4 regions of the Planococcus donghaensis genome follow, and region 3 is predicted to be linked to each of the others. Evidence: riboswitches for the same ligand, from Rfam matches in the RefSeq annotation. Region 3 holds a riboswitch; each other region holds the start of a gene.
The links. Region 3 has a riboswitch for S-adenosylmethionine ahead of metK (methionine adenosyltransferase). Riboswitches for the same ligand answer to the same signal wherever they lie in the genome.
Positions count from the first base shown of each region.

Region 1: another riboswitch for S-adenosylmethionine. It lies ahead of sat (sulfate adenylyltransferase); the one in region 3 lies ahead of metK (methionine adenosyltransferase).
Region 2: another riboswitch for S-adenosylmethionine. It lies ahead of BCM40_RS13620 (methionine ABC transporter ATP-binding protein); the one in region 3 lies ahead of metK (methionine adenosyltransferase).
Region 4: another riboswitch for S-adenosylmethionine. It lies ahead of BCM40_RS11945 (methionine biosynthesis PLP-dependent protein); the one in region 3 lies ahead of metK (methionine adenosyltransferase).

Region 1 covers NZ_CP016543.2:551,793-556,602, forward strand. Annotated here, with positions in the region: gene BCM40_RS02910 (hypothetical protein) at 120-332, shown strand; gene BCM40_RS02915 (YehS family protein) at 449-970, shown strand; gene BCM40_RS02920 (NAD(P)-binding protein) at 1,143-1,778, opposite strand; SAM riboswitch class I at 2,036-2,142, shown strand; gene sat (sulfate adenylyltransferase) at 2,277-3,440, shown strand; gene BCM40_RS02930 (SLC13 family permease) at 3,458-4,810, shown strand, end outside.
Region 2 covers NZ_CP016543.2:2,772,254-2,777,063, forward strand. Annotated here, with positions in the region: gene BCM40_RS13615 (glycerol-3-phosphate acyltransferase) at 33-674, shown strand; SAM riboswitch class I at 788-902, shown strand; gene BCM40_RS13620 (methionine ABC transporter ATP-binding protein) at 1,034-2,065, shown strand; gene BCM40_RS13625 (methionine ABC transporter permease) at 2,055-2,705, shown strand; gene BCM40_RS13630 (MetQ/NlpA family ABC transporter substrate-binding protein) at 2,744-3,577, shown strand; partial or broken gene BCM40_RS16620 (M20 family metallopeptidase) at 3,601-4,807, shown strand.
Region 3 covers NZ_CP016543.2:1,162,560-1,167,369, reverse strand. Annotated here, with positions in the region: gene BCM40_RS05860 (alpha/beta hydrolase) at 1-626, opposite strand, end outside; gene BCM40_RS05855 (gamma carbonic anhydrase) at 740-1,255, shown strand; gene metK (methionine adenosyltransferase) at 1,314-2,510, opposite strand; SAM riboswitch class I at 2,713-2,825, opposite strand; gene pckA (phosphoenolpyruvate carboxykinase (ATP)) at 3,097-4,686, shown strand; gene BCM40_RS05840 (alpha/beta hydrolase family protein) at 4,730-4,810, opposite strand, start outside.
Region 4 covers NZ_CP016543.2:2,381,286-2,386,095, reverse strand. Annotated here, with positions in the region: gene BCM40_RS11955 (Fe(3+) ABC transporter substrate-binding protein) at 1-512, opposite strand, end outside; gene metC (cystathionine beta-lyase) at 737-1,909, opposite strand; gene BCM40_RS11945 (methionine biosynthesis PLP-dependent protein) at 1,893-3,026, opposite strand; SAM riboswitch class I at 3,101-3,205, opposite strand; gene BCM40_RS11940 (LLM class flavin-dependent oxidoreductase) at 3,782-4,789, shown strand.

The DNA.
Region 1 (4,810 bases), 610 kb from region 3:
ACGATTTTGCTTAGTTGAAAAAATTTAAAAATATATCTTTAAACTAAGTTTAGAAATGAGTAATAAAGGGAATAGAAGATACTATTAGTTTTGCATTGCCAAAACGGGGGTAGAATGAGATGAAAAGCATCCAAGAAGCAAAGCAGTTGATTAATGCGGAGAAGCTCAAGCATTACAATGAAAGATTGGCAGATATAGAACGAGATTTGGATTTTTTCTATGAGGAATCGGTAGAAGATGAAGAGTCTTTAAAGATTATCCAAGAGTTAAAGAACAACGTTGAACGTTTAAAAACAATAAAGAATAGAGAAAAACAAGAGACGGTCAATTGAGGCTGTCTCTTTTACTGTCTTCAGGACAGACTGGTAGACAGGAGAATATATGCTATCATTAGAGAAGGATTTAATGTAGATAACAAGGATACTGGAAAGCAACAGGAGGAAATTAAATGGACAATAATGATTTATTGATCAGACTGCGTTATGCGTTGGATATAAAAAATAAAGACATGGTTGAAATTTTTAAATTGGGTGGCATTGATTTAAGTAAGGAAGAAGTATTGAAAGTGTTGACGAAAACTCCTGAAAGTGATGAAGAAGATGACGACAGCATATGGATTGATTATGAAGAGCATGATGATTATATTAAAGCCGAAGATTCCCTTTTCGAATCCTTTTTAAATGGCTTTATTATTTTTAAAAGAGGTCGTCAAGAGCCTAAACCGGGCCAGCCAGAAGTGCCATCACTAACTAATGAGCGTTCCAATAACTTACTGCTGAAGAAAGTGAAAATCGCTTTGCAGTTAACTAGCGAAGATATGTTAGCGATTTGGGAGTTAGCAGGAGTTACGGTTACTAAAGGGGAATTAGGTGCCTTGCTTCGTAAAGTCGGTCATAAAAATTACAAAGAATGCGGCGATCGCTACGCGCGGAATTTTCTAAAAGGATTGGCGATTAAGTACCGAAAATAAAAACACCCCAAAAGTTAGAGTTTAAATCTAACTTTCGGGGTGTTTTTATATGGCGAAATATAGTGAAGAGTTTAAGATGAGCAACGCTTTAAAGATGCGTTGGCAGACTCTGATTATTCAACAAAAATTCTATTTAGCTAAGGATTTTCAGCAAAAGAAAAATGGCTTACTGTTAGTCTATATTTTGTTTCGTCTTGTCTACAAGCAACTGTAATTCACGAAGTGTCTGCTGCTGAATAGCGTCCTGTAAAAAGGATTCATCTAGAAATGTGCGCAAATAAGCTTTTTTGTCAGGACTAGAAATCCTGGCTTTTTTTATGAGCAGCCTAGCAGCAAAAAGAAATTCGAGGTATTGGTCATAGCGGTCATCGAATTGATTAGCCAATTCTTGGTTAATTTTTTTTGCGAGCATGGGGCTTGCCCCATTCGTTGACACCGCAATACTCAATTTTCCTCTTGTGAAATGAGCGGGAAAATGAATGTTGCCGAACTCAGCTTCATCAACAGCATTCACTAAGCAATTTGGGGGAGCCGCTTTTCGTGCAGCTACATTACTAACGGGGTCATTCGTTGCAACAATCAGCATAAAAGCTTTTTCCAAATCTTGATACTCAAAATTTCTCGGCTTCCAAGTGACCAGTTCTTGATCTGCCCATCGGATTATTTCAGCAGTCGCAGTTGGACTAATGACAGTCAATCTTGCCTCTTGATCAACCAAACGTTCAAGTCTACGTGTTGCTATATGTCCGCCTCCAACAACGACTACTTCTTTGTTTTTTATATCAATCATGATGGGGATTGTCGTCATGTTTTCTGCCTCCTTTATGCATTTAATACTAGCAAATAAATTCTAAGAAGAGTTATAAAAATAAATAATTCGCTGAATTCTTAAAAAAATAAGCACTACAGTGGAGCATTATTCGCATGACGTTACTGTTTGTGATTGATTTTTTGCAAATATAAATATAAAAAAACTTAAAACATAGTTTGACACTCGGAATAGTATAATATATACTTTGTGAAATCAAACATTTCAGACAATTTTCACTAACAATTGAATAGACGTTCTTATCAAGAGAGACGGAGGGATTGGCCCTGTGATGTCTCAGCAACCCTCCTTTAAGGAAACGGTGCTAACTCCAATAGGCTTGTTTTAGCCTAGAAGATAAGAAGATTGTTTGGCTTTTTAGGACCTTCTTCTTATTGAAGAGGTCCTTTTCTTTTTGCCTGAATGTCTGGATAGTTTGGTCTCAGAGCGCTTTTTCAAGAACTAACACGTAGAAAAAATCACATTGGAGGTAATATCATGACAAGTAAAGCACACGGTGGAGATTTGGTAAATAGACAGTTAGTCGGCACTGCAAGGGAACAGGCGTTGAAAAAAGCAGCATCTCTTTCTTCGATATCCATTTCGGATTGGGCTATCTCAGATTTAGAGTTGATCGGTATTGGCGGCTTCAGCCCATTGACAGGCTTTCTTGGACAAAAAGATTACAGCAGTGTTTTACAAACATCACGTCTAAGCGATGGCACGGTTTGGAGCGTGCCGATAACGCTGTCCGTTACAGAAAAAGAAGCGGACCGCTACCAAATCGGCGACCACATAGCCTTAAAAGGCGAAGATGGAATTATTTATGGCACGCTCGAGTTAACCGAAAAGTATAGTTATGACAAAGTATTAGAAGCTGAAAAAATTTACGGTACCACAGAAAAAGCGCATGCAGGTGTAGAGAAATTATATACACGTGGAAAGATTTACTTGGCAGGTCCGATTATCTTGTTGAACCGTCCAGATCACAGCGAATTCGCAGAGTTTCATCTAGATCCTCTTGAAACGCGACAGTTGTTCAAAGACCTTGGCTGGAAAACAATTGTTGGTTTTCAAACACGTAACCCGGTGCATCGTGCGCATGAATATATTCAGAAAGCCGCCTTGGAAGTAGTCGATGGCTTGTTGCTAAATCCATTAGTTGGTGAAACCAAATCAGATGATATATCCGCCGCTGTTCGGATGGAAAGTTACCAAGTCATTTTGAAGCATTATTATCCGCAAGACCGAGCACGTTTAGCCATTTATCCTGCGGCTATGCGTTATGCCGGTCCAAAAGAAGCTGTTCTCCATGCCATTGTCCGGAAGAATTACGGATGCACGCATTTTATTGTCGGACGTGATCATGCAGGTGTCGGAGATTATTATGGCACATACGAGGCACAGGAATTTATCAGTCAATTTGAAGATGAATTGGGTATTCAAATTTTTAAATTCGAACATTCTTTTTACTGCAATTCTTGTGAAAATATGGCGACAGCCAAAACTTGCCCCCATGATGCAGAACACCATGTTCATCTAAGTGGGACAAAAGTTCGTGAATTACTTCGCAACGGAGAAAAGCCACCGAAGCAATTTTCCCGTCCGGAAGTAGCCGATGTGCTGATCAAAGGCTTGCGGGAGACCGTAATTAGTAACTAATTAGAGGGTGGTTGCCTATGTCAGTCCAAATGATTTTTGTGCTTATTGTCATTGTCGGCATGGTCAGTGCGTTACTTTTTGAAATTGCTCGTCCGGATATGATTGTGTTTTTGGCATTGGTAGTCTTGCTGCTATCTGGAATTTTAACGACAGAAGAAGCATTGCGTGGGTTTTCAAATCCAGGAATGTTGACGATTGCCTTGTTGTTTATCGTAGTCGGTACTGTGCAAAAGCATGGCCTAATCGATCAGATGATGATCAGTTGGCTGAATAAAGGAAAAAGCTTGAAAGGTTCATTGTTTCGCATTTTCCTTCCATTGCCTTTGATTTCTGCTTTTTTGAATAATACGCCCATCGTAGTGACGTTAACACCATTATTGAAAAAATGGGCTGAAGAACGCAATATTGCCCCTTCTAAAGTATTGATTCCTTTATCGTATGTAACTATTTTAGGTGGCACCATCACTTTGATGGGAACTTCTACTAATTTAGTCGTTCATGGCATGTTGATCGATTATGGTCTAAAAGGATTTTCGCTGTTCGAATTAGCCATTGTCGGAATTCCCATCACCATTGTGGGATTGATTTATTTATTTACAGTTGGCAATATGCTGTTGCCTGAAAATAAGGGATTCAGTAAACAAGTTATAGAAGATTCACGAAACTATATTGCTGAAATGATGGTCGAAGAAATATTCCCGCAGATCAATCAAACAGTAGAACAAGCTAGACTGCGAGAGTTGAAAGGGGTGTACTTGATCGAAATTATTCGTGGCGAGACACGGATTTCCTCGGTTAGTTCCAAAACCGTCATTCAAGCCGGAGATCGCTTGATTTTTACAGGGCTGATTTCCACGATTACTGAACTTCAAAAAAGAAAAGGCTTGAAGTTAAAAACCGGAACCGATTTGCAATTGGATGATTTAAAAAATGGCAATACGCAGCTTGCAGAAGCAGTTGTTTCACATGAATCAACCCTGTTGTCGAAAACCATTAAACAAGCTCAATTTCGCTCACGTTTTGATGCAGGCGTTATGGCGGTGCATCGCAATAATGAACGCATTAAAAGCAAAGTCGGAGATATTATCTTACGGCCAGGTGATACCTTGTTGTTGCTTGCTGGAGCAGATTTTGTCGAGAAATACCAGCAATCCAATGATTTTTATGTGGTTTCCTCTATGAAAACACCAAAATCTTTGCAGGAAAGCCGTTTGGTCGGTTGGTTTTCTTTACTCGTGTTAGTGACCGCGATTGGCTGTGTTATTACAGGATGGTTGACGATGTTCAAAGCGATGGCGTTAGCAGTAATTCTATTGCTAGTAACCAAATCAATTTCTATGGAAGATGCAAAGAATGATGTGCAGTTTAAC
Region 2 (4,810 bases), 1.6 Mb from region 3:
CGTTATCTTTTAGTAGGAAGGAGGAAATGACTGTGTTTATTTGGATTGTGCTATTATTTATCGTTAGTTATGGAATTGGTTGTTGTCACGGCTCTTTAGCAGCACAACGGTTGTCGGGGGTTAACATCAAAACTTCTGGTGTAAAAAATGCCGGTGCCTCTAATGCTGCCATTGTTTTAGGTTGGAAATACGGATTACTCGTTGCTATTATTGATATTTTTAAGGGGTTTGCGGCAGTTGCAGGGCTAGCTTTCTTATTAAGTCTAGGTGATTTTTCTCCGGAACTCACATGGGCAATGCTGTTTATAGCAGGTGCCGGAGTTATTTTCGGTCATAATTTCCCGTTCTTTATGAAGTTTAACGGAGGAAAAGGAACTGCTTCTGTGATTGGGGTTATGCTAGCGCTTGATTGGAAACTTGGCTTACTAGGATTATTATTATTGATTGCTGTCTCACTCACAACAAACTACCTCGTTATAGGAGTACTTGTCCTTTATACAACGTTCTTTGTGATAGCATTGGTTCCCGCAAATGGATTTTGGCCCCTGCTGATTTCCATCTTACTTTTTGCAATGGCTATTTGGAAGCATCGTGAAAATATTATCCGAATAAAGAATGGTACCGAAACAAAAGTAGCTACAGTATTTAAAAAGAAATCTTCTACCCCAATTTAATTGGGAACATAAGCATATTTTAAAAGTAATAAAATAAAAAACTAATCTTCTTCTTGACTTTTTTGTTATTCCACCATAAAGTAGGAATCACGAATCGAATAGCATACATCACTTTCTTATCCAGAGAAACCGAGGGACAGGCCCTATGACGTTTCGGCAGCAGATTTGTTTAACCACAAAAACTGTGCCAACTCCTGCAAATGCACCCGTGCATTTGGAAGATGAGAATTAGATGGTTTCTACAGGAACCCTCTTTTTTCTTATGGTTTAAGAAAAAAGAGGGTTTTTTTGTCTAGTTTCTCAACGGATTGTGAGCATGAGCGATTTGAAACAATACAGCATGAGGAGGTCAAGTCAACATGATTCAATTCGAAGGCGTCGCCAAAACTTACCAATCAGGTAACCAGCAAATCCATGCATTAAATGGCATTGATTTAACTGTCGAAACTGGCGAAATCTACGGAGTGATCGGCTTTAGTGGAGCTGGTAAAAGCTCATTGATCCGTACAGTAAATTTGCTCGAACGCCCTTCTAAAGGACGCGTATTAGTTCATGGAAAAGATATTTCGACTTTGTCTGGCAAAGAAATTCGTACCATCCGAAAAGATATCGGTATGATTTTTCAACACTTCAACTTACTAAATTCTAAAACCGTTTATCACAACGTTGCGATGCCACTACTCTTAGCAAAGACACCTAAAGAAGATATTGAAAAACAAGTTAAAGACTTACTCGACTTTGTGGGGCTTGCAGACCAAGCACAAAAATATCCAGATCAATTGTCAGGTGGACAAAAGCAACGGATTGGTATTGCTCGCGCTTTAGCTACCAACCCTTCTGTATTATTATGCGATGAAGCAACGTCAGCACTTGATCCTCAAACGACTAAGTCAATTTTAGATTTACTTAAAAAAATCAACAAAGAATACAACATAACTATCTTGCTTATTACACATGAAATGGGCGTTATTCGAGAAATTTGCAACAAAGTAGCGGTCCTAGAAGACGGAAAAGTTATTGAGCAAGGGACAGTTTTCGAAGTTTTTTCAAACCCACAACAAGCTACAACAAAACGCTTTGTCCGCTCTGTTATGAACGATGAATTACCTGAATCCTTGTTAGCCCAAATTCATGATACCCATAGCGATCACGCAATTTACCGGTTGCAATTTACAGGGAATTCCGTCGGTACACCCGTTATGTCCCAGGTATCACGAGATTTTAATGTTAATTTAAATGTATTATTTGGAAATATTACCGAATTACAAGGAGTTCCCTACGGCAATTTAATTGTGGAATTTTCAGGTGAACTAAATAAGGTCGAACGTGCAATCACTTCTATTCGAGACAGCAATATTCACATAGAGGAGGTTACTCATTATGTCAGTTAACTACTACCAAATTTTAGAAGCTTTGTGGGAAACCATTTATATGACCGGCGCAGCATTCGGATTTTCTTTATTGATTGGCTTTCCACTCGGCATTCTTCTTGTGATTACAAGAAAAGGACATTTAATTGAAAACGAGTCGATTTCCAAAGTGCTAAACATCATCATTAATATTTTCCGCTCAGTTCCTTTTATCATTTTGATGGTTGCCATCATTCCATTAACACGCCTTATTGTTGGGACGTCTATCGGAACTGCAGCAGCCATTGTTCCTTTAGTTTTTTATGCTGGTCCTTATATTGCTCGATTAATCGAAAACTCGCTTCTTGAAGTCGACAAAGGCGTGATCGAAGCCGCTCAAGCAATGGGTGCATCACCCGTACAAATTATTTTTCGCTTCTTAATCCCTGAAGCTCTCAGCTCACTTGTTCTTGCATTAACAATAGCTGTAGTCGGGCTAATCGGTGCATCTGCTATGGCCGGAGCTATTGGCGGTGGTGGTCTTGGGGACTTAGCCATTACATACGGATATCAGAGATTCGATACCTTTATCATGTTTGTCACTGTAGCGATTCTTGTCGTACTCGTGCAAGGTGTTCAATCTTTCGGAAATATTCTATCAAGACGAGTAAGACGTAGTTAACACAAAGTAAACCCTAAAAAAAATCGGAGGAATTATTCATGAAAAAAATTATTGCAACAGCATTACTGACATTATCGGTATTAACCTTAGCGGCGTGCGGAGATGATAGTAGCGCAGAAGACACAACAAAAGTAACACTTGGCATAAGCGGTTCGGATACGACCATATGGGATTACATTGCTGAAAAAGCTGAAAAAGAAGGCATTGATTTAGAAATTCAAACATTTTCTGATTATGTAGCACCCAACTTAGCTCTTGCAGAAGGTGAATTGGATTTGAACGCTTTCCAAACAATTTCGTATTTTGATGAGTTTGTTGCCGAACACAATATTGATATCGTGCCAATTGGCTCCACAGTCATCGCACCAATGGGCTTGTATTCCGATAAATACGAATCTATCGAGGAACTTCCACAAGACTCACAAATCGCTGTCCCTAACGAAGCCACTAACATGGGCCGAGCACTTTTACTTCTGGATGAAGCTGGCTTAATTACACTTTCTGAAGATGCCGGTCTGACAGGAACCGCTGAAGACATTACCGAAAATCCGAAAAACCTTGAAATTGTGCCAATGGTATCCGGTCATACACCGCGCGCTATGCCCGATGTTGCAGCTTCGATTATTAATAATGGTGTTGCAGTAGACGCTGGATTGAATCCCACAGAAGACCCTATCGCTCGCGAAAGTGATACAGCAAAACCTTATATTAACTTGATTGCAGCAAATGCTGAAGATGCAGAAAACGAAGCTTATTTAAAAATCGTTGAATTGTACCAACAAGAAGACACGACTGAATTTATCATTGAACATACAAAAGGAGCTCAAATTCCAACGAACGTTACTGTAGAAGAATTAGTGGACTACCAATAACAAGCATGTAAGGAGGAAATTGAATGACGCTTATCGAAGAAGCAGCTCAGACCATCTCTCAGTCTATCGATTCAAAACGTTCGACATACATTAAAGCAAGTCATGAAATTCATGACCGACCTGAAATTGGCAACCAAGAATTTTTCGCCAGTACGTTATTAATCAGCTTGCTCGAAGAAGCTGGGTTTGCTGTGGAAAAAGGCGTTGCTGGACATGAAACTGCGTTTTTTGCTCGTAAGAAAAGTGAACTTTCTGGCCCCACTATCGCTTATCTCGCTGAATACGATGCACTTCCTGGAATTGGACATGCTTGTGGACACAATATAATTGGCACGACGAGCGTAGCCGCCGCGATTGCCTTGTCTGAAACTCTCGACGCTGTGGGTGGTGAAGTGGTGGTTCTTGGCACACCTGCCGAAGAAGGTGGACCAAATGGGAGTGCAAAAGGCAGTTTTGTCAAACACGGTTTACTTGAAGAAATTGATGCAGCGCTAATGCTCCATCCTTCTGGAAACTCAGCGATCACAGGTCCATCTCTTGCAGTGGATCCACTAGAATTTCACTTTTACGGTAAACCTGCTCATGCAGCCGGTTCTCCTGAAAAAGGCATTAATGCATTAGACGCTGTACTTCAACTGTTTAATAGCATTAAACGCATTGCGTCAGCAATTGCCGTCAGATGCGCGTGTTCATGGTATTATTACGCACGGTGGAGACGCCCCCAATATTATTCCAGAGTATGCGGCTGCGCGATTTTACATTCGCGGAGACTCATGGAAGAAAACGGCGGAAACCGCTCGTAAAGTTCGCGCAATTGCTGAAGGTGCAGCTTTAGCTACTGGTGCTACTGTGAAAATCGAACGATTTCAAAATGAAGTTCGGGATTTAGTGTTAACTTCTCCTTTGGACGATGTAATCCGCAGCGAACTCGAAGCGCAAGGTGAAACCGTAGCCGATTCACGAATTTCTGGACTTGGTTCTACCGACGCTGGCAATATCAGCTATGAAGTTCCAACCGCCCATGGTTATATCAAAATTGGACCTGAAATATTAATTGCACATACCGAAGAGTTTCGTGAAGCAGCAAAATCTAATCAAGGCGATAGAGCATTAATCCGAGGTGCTAAAGCTTTAGCTAACACGGGATATCGTTTGTTGACAGACAAAAATCTATTAGAACAAATCAAAGATGCCCATCAAGCATCTCTTCAACTTAAGCAACAAAACTAATGA
Region 3 (4,810 bases):
GTGATTACATCCCGCTCCGCCGTATACAAACATGTCGGAATTTGTGGATATACTTCAATAGCCGCAGCGGTTTCTTTCATATAACTTTGTAATTCTTTATACCAGCCCGCCGTAATAACCGTATGATACAGCTTGCTTTCTGTTTCTTGACTAAAAGAAAACTGATCTCGCGTTAAATGACGCAATTCGATGCCGTGGTCCATTTTTCGGCGACCCGTTAATTGAGCAACACCTGGGAAAGTGTTTAGTGCTTTTGGTGGCAGTTTTTTTAACTGTAGCCAAGGAGACGTGAAAATGGCTCCCGCTACATTATATTTACGATGCCCCAACACATTCATCGCTACCGTAGCACCTAGTCCATGGGCAATCACAAATACCGGTAAATCATTATCTGAAGCCAGTTTCAACATTTCAATCACCGCTTGTTCATATTCATCAAACGATTCGCGGTGAACGTTGTCAGCTCCGGCATTTTTGCCGTGACCCGGTAAATCTCCTGTGTACACATGAAAGCCTACCGATCGCCATTTTTCAATTTGCCACGCATACCGCATATGCTGTTCATATGCACTATGGATTAACACCACTACTGCTTTAGCTGTGCCTTCAGCTTGCCATTTCCACATAATCAAACTTCCTTTCCTTGCCGATCAGCTCTTAACGCTATATTGTCATTTGACGTTTCGTTTTGTTTTGATACGATTATAGAATATCTTATCTTGTTTAAAGGAGCTTTGCCATGATTTATCCATTTAAAGACAAATTTCCACAAATCGACACATCCGCTTTTATTGCAGACTATACGACAATCACTGGCGATGTGACGATTGGTGCTGACTCATCCGTTTGGTTTAATACGGTCATTCGCGGTGACGTTTCTCCTACCATCATCGGCAATAAAGTTAACATCCAAGACTTGTGCATGCTTCATCAAAGCCCAGGCAAAACTTTGCTTCTTGAAGATGAAGTAACAATAGGGCATCAAGTAACGCTTCATAGCTGCACGGTTCGTAAAGGTGCGTTAGTTGGCATGGGTTCTCTTATTCTTGACGGAGCTGAAATTGGAGAAGGCGCATTTGTTGGTGCGGGTAGTCTCGTGCCGCCAGGAAAAGTCATTCCTCCTGGCATGCTAGCGTTTGGCCGTCCTGCAACAGTTGTCCGTGAACTTCACGAAGATGATAAAGAAGACATGAAACGCATTGTCCGTGAGTATGCAGAAAAAGCTGCTTATTATAAATCACTTCAAAAAGCATAACAAACAGAAAAAGGACGACCGGGCATCACTGCCTAGTCGTCCTTTTTGTGTAGTTAACTTAAACGCCAGCTTGTTCTTTTAAGATTGCTGCTTTGTCTGTACGTTCCCACGGCAAATCAACATCCGTACGGCCAAAATGTCCGTAAGCTGCAGTTTGCTTGTAGATTGGGCGACGTAGATCCAACATTTTAATGATGCCAGCAGGACGCAAGTCAAAGTTTGCGCGTACCAAATCATCTAATTTGTCTTCATCAACAATGCCAGTTCCAAACGTATCAAATGCAATAGATACAGGATGTGCTACACCAATTGCATAAGCTAATTGAACTTCACATTTATCTGCAAGACCAGCTGCTACGATGTTTTTCGCTACATAACGTGCCGCATAAGCCGCTGAACGGTCAACTTTTGTTGCGTCTTTTCCTGAGAATGCGCCGCCACCATGACGAGCATAACCACCATAAGTATCAACGATGATTTTACGTCCTGTTAAACCTGCATCTCCTTGAGGTCCGCCAATAACAAAACGACCAGTTGGGTTGATAAAGTATTTTGTTTCTTCGTCAATCCATTTAGCTGGTACAACTTCATTAATTACATATTCTTTAATGTTGCGTTGAATTTGCTCTAATGTTACTTCTGGGTGATGTTGAGTTGAGATAACAATTGTATCCACACGAAGCGGTTTGTTGTTTTCATCGTATTCAACTGTTACTTGTGTTTTGCCATCTGGACGCAAGTATGGAAGAATTTCTTCTTTGCGAACTTCAGCTAAACGACGTGCCAATTTATGTGCCAATGAAATCGGCAATGGCATTAATTCTTCTGTTTCGTTGTTTGCATATCCGAACATCAACCCTTGGTCACCTGCTCCGATATCATCTAATTCTTTATCTGTCATTTGGCCATCACGTGATTCTAGCGCTACGTTAACTCCTGCAGCGATGTCTGCTGATTGCTCATCAATTGCTGTAAGAACAGCACTTGTTTCTGAGTCAAAACCATATTTAGCGCGTGTGTATCCAATTTCTTTTACTGTTTGTCTAACAACTTTCGGAATATCCACATAAGTAGATGTCGTGATTTCTCCTGCAACTAGTACAAGTCCTGTTGTGACAGTTGTTTCACACGCAACGCGTGCATTTGGATCCTCGGTTAAAATTGCATCTAAAATAGCATCTGAGATTTGGTCACAGATCTTATCCGGATGTCCTTCTGTTACTGATTCTGATGTAAATAATCTACGGTTTTTCAAAAAATGTTCCTCCTTATATCCTGCGAGATTGCTCTCGAAATTGATACGGTACTCGTTTCCCATGTCAAGTCCGTTCCAGAAACTCTGGATTGAACTTCAAGCCGTTTGTGGCCTTTGCACACGAGGATTAAGGGCATTTCATAAAAAAATCCCTTCACTCATTCTGCATGAGGAAAGGAAAAATCATCATAAGCACCTTTCACTCTTATCATCCAAGGCCTGTTCGCCTTGTGTCAGGTTGGGCACCATCACTACATATGTAGCAGGTTGCCGGGTTTCATAGGGCCTGCCCCCTCCACCAGCTCGGAATAAGAGTATCCGTTCAATTTTTCATCATACGGAAGTAGCACTGCGATGTCAACATTTTATGCAAATTAAATTGACAGACTTTGCATTTAACGTTTAAAAACCACCATAAATTCGAAATGATTTACTATTCTTTCTATATATAGTGTTAATGTCATCCAATTTTTTTAATTTCTGCAGCGGATTAGTGTAGACTAATAAACCTAATGTGTTATACTAATGAACGAATATACATCCTCCCCATTGCTATGGGAATAACAGAAAAGGAAGGTACATATATATGACTTCAGTGAACTTTGCAAACGACTTGAAGGAACTTTTAACTGGCCAAAATGTGCATGTTCAATTATCAGTGCCACAACTAGTGGAAGCAGCAACATCCCGCAAGGAAGCGGTATTAACTCGGGAAGGCGCTGTAAAAGCGGAAACAGGAAAATATACTGGCCGCTCACCGAAAGACAAATACATGGTGGAAGAAGAAAGCTCTAAAAACAAAGTCGACTGGGGCAATGTGAACCGTCCAATCTCAAGCGAAGTGTTTGAAAAGCTCTACGCTAAAGTGATTAAGCACTTAAAAGACAAAGATGCGCTTTACGTTTTCAAAGGATTTGCTGGTGCTGACCACGAATCACGTGTACCTATCCAAACAATCAATGAATACGCATGGCACAATCTATTTGCTCACCAATTGTTCATCCGTCCATCGGCTGAAGAATTACAAACACATGAAGCTGAATTCACTGTTGTGTATGCTCCAACTTTCCAGGCAGACCCTGAAGTTGACGGTACAGCTTCTGAAACTTTCATCATCGTATCAATGGAGCAAAAGATCATTTTGATCGGCGGAACTGAATACGCTGGCGAAATGAAAAAATCGATTTTCTCTATTATGAACTACTTACTTCCTGAAAAAGGCATTTTACCTATGCACTGTTCAGCAAATGTTGGGCCAGAAGGCGATGTCACATTGTTCTTCGGTTTATCTGGTACGGGTAAAACGACTTTATCAGCTGATGGCAATCGTAAGCTAATCGGTGACGATGAGCACGGTTGGTCAGATAACGGTGTATTTAACATTGAAGGCGGCTGCTACGCTAAAACAATCAATTTGTCTCGTGAAAACGAACCACAAATTTACGATGCAATTCGTTTTGGTTCAGTTCTTGAAAACGTTGTAGTCGATCCTGAAACACGCATTCCAAACTATGACGATGGTTCATTAACTGAAAACACGCGTGCTGCATACCCAATGCAAGCTATCGACAATATTGTAGACCCTTCAGTTGCAGGACATCCTAAAACGATTGTCTTCTTGACGGCTGACGCATTTGGCGTATTGCCTCCAATCAGTAAATTAACAAAAGAACAAGCTATGTACCACTTCTTAAGTGGATACACGTCTAAACTAGCAGGCACAGAACGCGGAATCACAACTCCTGAAGCAACGTTCTCAACTTGCTTTGGTTCACCTTTCTTACCGTTACACGCAACAGTATATGCTGAAATGCTAGGCAAGAAAATCGACGAGCATGGCGCTCAAGTTTTCCTTGTAAACACAGGTTGGACTGGTGGCGTATACGGAGTCGGTAGCCGCATGAAACTTTCTTACACGCGTACAATGGTTCGAGCTGCGATTAAAGGTGACTTAAACAATGTACCAACAGAAAAAGAAGCCATTTTCGGTTTTGAAATTCCAACAGAAATACCTGGAGTTCCAACAGAAGTATTAAACCCACGCCATGCATGGGATGATAAAGAAGCATATGACAAAAAAGCGAATGAATTAGCACAAGAGTTCCAAGAAAACTTCAAAAAGTTCGGCACGGTTGCACCTGAAATCAGCGTGCACGGCGGACCAACTCAAAAATAATTTCACAAAAGCCCATTCGGAGTAAAATCCGAACGGGCTTTTTTTACTTTTCTTTTTCTCTCACCCACTGACACACTGCTTTTACAGTTTGCCGATTGGCTGCAGGTGGAAAGAAATGCGTGTA
Region 4 (4,810 bases), 1.2 Mb from region 3:
TCAGAACTACGGATTAATACGCGGCCATTCCACTGATCTTCTGTCAATGCATCGTACGTAGATAATTCTTCAGGTGTTACGGTGTCTTGGTTGTATACAATTACACGAGCACGTTTTGTTAAGCCGTACCACATTTGATCGGTATCACGGTAGTTTTCAGGAATTTGCTCGTCTAATAGGTCACTTGTTACGGATTGCAATAAGCCATCTTCTTTAGCACGGTATAGACGGCCGGCATCAGCAGTTAAAAATAAGTCTGCTTCAGTAGCGTCGCCTTCACGTTTGATGCGCTCAAGTAGTTCGTCAGCGTCACCTTTGATCAAATTGACTTTAATACCTGTTTCTTCTTCGAACTTTTTATATAGTTCATCGTCGACATCATAATGTCTTGCTGTATATAGATTAACTTCATTACCATCTGTTTCATCTTTTTGTTCAGCTGCATCATCGTTTCCACATGCTGCTAAAACAAGAAGTAGTAATGCTAAAATGAGATATAAAGATTTCTTCATGGATGTCTCTCCCTTTAGTATATAATTGAGAAGTTAAATGAAAATCATTCTCAACCTCAATTATAAAGAGCTAATTGAGAATGTCAATCAGAAACAGCCAACTATCTTATTTTTTTTGGAATTGTGTCTAAAAAATGAGATGATTAATTTCATTTTTTTGCAAAGCTAAAGCATCTATTACCAGCTAAGGTAATAGATGCTTTTAGGAGTAACAATTAACGCCTTCAATTTGCAATACTTAATCCGTTACGTCGGGCTACTTGAACAAGTGCTTGGTTCAAATCTTGCACTAAGTCATCCGTATGCTCGAGACCAACTGAATAACGTAGTAAGCCATCGGTAATTCCTCGTTTTTCACGTTCTTCTTTTGGCATAGAGCCATGAGACATTGTGGCTGGATAGGACAAGATCGATTCCACTGCACCAAGACTGACTGCAAATACGGGAATTCTTAAATGCTCTACAAAAGTTCGAGCAGACTTTTTATCAGCTAAGCGGAAAGAGAGGACAGCTCCTGCACTCTTTGCTTGACGTTCGTGAATAGGGTTGCCGGGGTGGAATGAAAATCCTGGATAATAAACTTCTTCGATTAGCGGATGATTGTGCAAGTATTCAGCAATCACACGAGCGGATTCGGATGATTGACCTAAACGAGCCCCTAACGTTTTAATTCCTTGAATTAGCAAATAGGAATCTTGTGCGCCTAAAACAGACCCAAACGTGTTTTGGATAAAGGCGAGGCGATTGCCAAGCTCTTCGTCCTTCGTAACAGCGAGTCCAGCAATAATGTCACTATGACCAGACAAAAATTTTGTGGCACTGTGTAGCACAATATCAGCACCAAGTTCTAACGGGTTTTGATAAAGGGGGGTCATAAAAGTATTGTCGACAAATGTTAAACAATCATTTGCTTTTGCTAATTTTGCAGCGATTTCAATATCTGTGATGTTCATAACAGGATTTGAAGGCGTTTCTAAGTAAATAACTTTTGTATTAGGTTGAATAGCATTGGCCATTTCATCTAAATTGGTCATATTTACAAATGTATATTCAATCTTAAATTTATCCAATACTTCTGTGATAAAGCGGTAAGTACCCCCGTAAACATCTTCGGAAACAAGTACATGATCACCAGAAGACAAAAGCATGAATGCCGAAGAGATGGCAGCCATTCCTGATGAAAAGGCAAAGCCACGTGTGCCGCCTTCAAGTTTTGCGATTGTTTCTTCAAGTGCAAGACGCGTAGGGTTACCTGAGCGACTATAATCAAACGGACCAAAAGAATCTAAGCTTTTCTGATGAAATGTAGAAGACAAATAGATCGGTACGTTAACGGCCCCAGTAAGTGGATCAACTCCAGTAGAGTGAATAAACTTGGTTTCAATACGATCGGTCATATTCAACAACCTCCTCTTTCAATTTTGAAAATGCTTGTGTTAAGTCAGCGATTAAATCCTCGGCTAGTTCAACGCCTACAGAGAATCGTAGCAGACGGTTGCATACGCCGCGCTTTGTCCGTTCTTCAAAAGGAATATCTGCGTGAGTTTGAGTGGCAGGATACGTGATAAAGCTTTCGACACCGCCAAGGCTTTCAGCAAACGTGATGAGCTTAATGTTTTCTAGAAAGGGTCCAATCCAAGCTTCTTCCTGTAAACGGAAAGATAGCATACCACCTTTCCCCGGATACAATACGTCCGATACAACCGGCTGATGAGACAAGAATTCTGCAATTGCTTTGGCATTCGCTTCGTGTTGTCTCATACGTAATGGTAATGTCTTTAACCCTCGAACTAATAACCAAGAGTCAAAAGGAGAGAGAACAGCCCCAACCGAGTTATGGAATGTGGCTAGTTTGTCGCATATCTTCTCTCCTTTAGCAGCAACAAGGCCAGCCAATACGTCATTATGACCCCCGATGTATTTAGTGGCGCTATGAATGACAATATCAGCTCCAAGCTGGATAGGTTGCTGGAAAAAAGGTGTTAAAAACGTATTATCTACTATTAATAGCAGTTTGTGTTTTTTCGCTAATGCGGCATAAGATACCAGGTCAATTTCCTGCATAAGCGGATTGGTAGGCGTTTCGATAAAAAGAGCCCGTGTGTTTATCGTTATTTTCTTTTCTGTGTCTTCTACGTTTTTAAATTCAGCATATATTGGATGGATGTTATAAGCGGCTGCGAAATGATCTAATAGGCGATACGTACCGCCATAAATATCTTCTGGCACTAATAGTTCATCGCCTGGTCGGAATAAAGACAAAACTAGTTGAATCGCGGCCATTCCAGAGCTGCATGCATATGCGGCATCTGCTCCTTCAAGTTCAGCAAATCCTTCTTCTAAAACAGAACGTGTCGGATTTTTCGTCCGTGTGTAATCATAGCCAGTCGATTGCCCAAGACCTTGATGTTCATAAGCGGTGGATAAGTAGATAGGTGGATTTACCGCTCCTGTCGCAGCATCGCTACGATTCCCTAATTGAACCAATAAAGTTTCTAAACTGTGTTTTGTCATTTTGCTCATCCTCTCCACGATAAAACAGAGGCTTTCTTCTTTTAAGAAGAAAGCCTCTGTTAGGAAACATATTCTTCTCATCTGCTAGGCGAAGCCTATTGGATTTAGCACCGTAGTCTTCGTCGGACTGGTTGCTGAGACTTCACAGGGCCAAATCCCTCCGTCTCTCTAGATAAGAAATATCTTATTAAATTTAGGGTGTTTCTGTTTCGATGTTTCTTATCATAAAACATTTGAAGGCGAAAAGCAAGAGAAGATTTTAATTAGTTTGAATTGAAAGAAAAAAAGGGAGGTTACACGGCAGCTTTCACTTTTCGTGTTGTCTAGCTCTAGTGGCTAGTCCCTCGGGGTCTTAAGTCAGCCCACTACGGAAATCAGGATTTCCTGCGTGTTCTGCCTTAAGCCTGTCGGGACTACATAGCCACTTCCGCTTTTCATGTTGTCCAGTTGCAAGTGCCTAGCTCCTCGGGTCATAAGTCAACCCAGCTGCGTGGCAAAGAACGCCACACTGCTGGTCTGTCTTATGCCTGTCGGAGCTGACCAGGCACTTTCACTTTTCGTGTTGTCTAGCTCCAGCTGCCAGATTCTCGGGTCATAAGCTACTCTAGCTGTGCGGCTGGAAAAACGCCGCTTTGCCAGAGCGTCTTATGCCCGTCGAATCTACACGGCAGCTTCCGCTTTTCTTTCATGAGCAGGAAAAGGGATGTTTTTGTAAAACATCGCTACAATGGAGAGGAATAGGAGTGAAAGTCATTATGTCAAACAAGAAATTCGAAGATATTCCGTTGTCTGTACTGGATTTGGCGCCGATTAATAAAGGTGCGGAAACGGCTCAGGCATTCAAAAATAGCGTGGAGTTAGCACAACATGTGGAGTCACTTGGATTTAATCGCTTTTGGTTAGCTGAGCATCATAACATGCCGGGAATTGGTAGTTCGGCTACATCTGTTTTAATCGGCCATATTGCTGGTGCGACTAAATCGATTCGTGTAGGTTCGGGTGGCGTAATGCTTCCAAATCATGCACCACTCGTGATTGCTGAGCAGTTTGGTACGTTAGAAACAATTTATCCCGGACGCATTGACTTGGGGTTAGGACGTGCGCCCGGAAGTGATCAAGCAACTGCTCATGCATTGCGCCGAAGCTTACACAGCAATGGGGAAGACTTTCCGCAACAAGTAGCGGAGTTGGAAAATTACTTTTCAGAAAATCCGGTGGGGCGTGTTCGTGCTTTCCCAGGAACCAATATGAAAGTGCCGATGTGGCTACTTGGCTCAAGTGGCTTTAGTGCGCAGCTTGCTGCTTTAAAAGGATTACCGTTTTCATTTGCTAGTCATTTTGCTCCTGATTATATGATGCAAGCTTTGCAGTTGTATCATCAAAATTTCAAGCCATCTAAAGCATTAACGGAACCATATGCCATGCTTGGGGTAAATGTTATTATTGCGGAAACACAAGAACGTGCAGAATGGTTAGCGACTTCCTCCCAACAGCAAATGTTCTCGTTGATGAGAGGAGAGCCAACCACATTCCAGCCACCAATCGATAAGTTAGAGGACGTTTGGACAGATCGCGAAATTGCGATCTTCCGAGATAAATTAAACTCTGAATCGATGATGGTCGGAACTCCCGAGCTCGTGAAACAAAAACTGAAAAACTTTATCCAAAAAACACGTGCTCATGAAGTGATTGTCCATTCACCAATTTTCTACCACGAAGAGCGCCTGAAGTCATACGATTATCTAGCAGAAATGATGCACTAAGAAAAAATATGTACAAAAAAT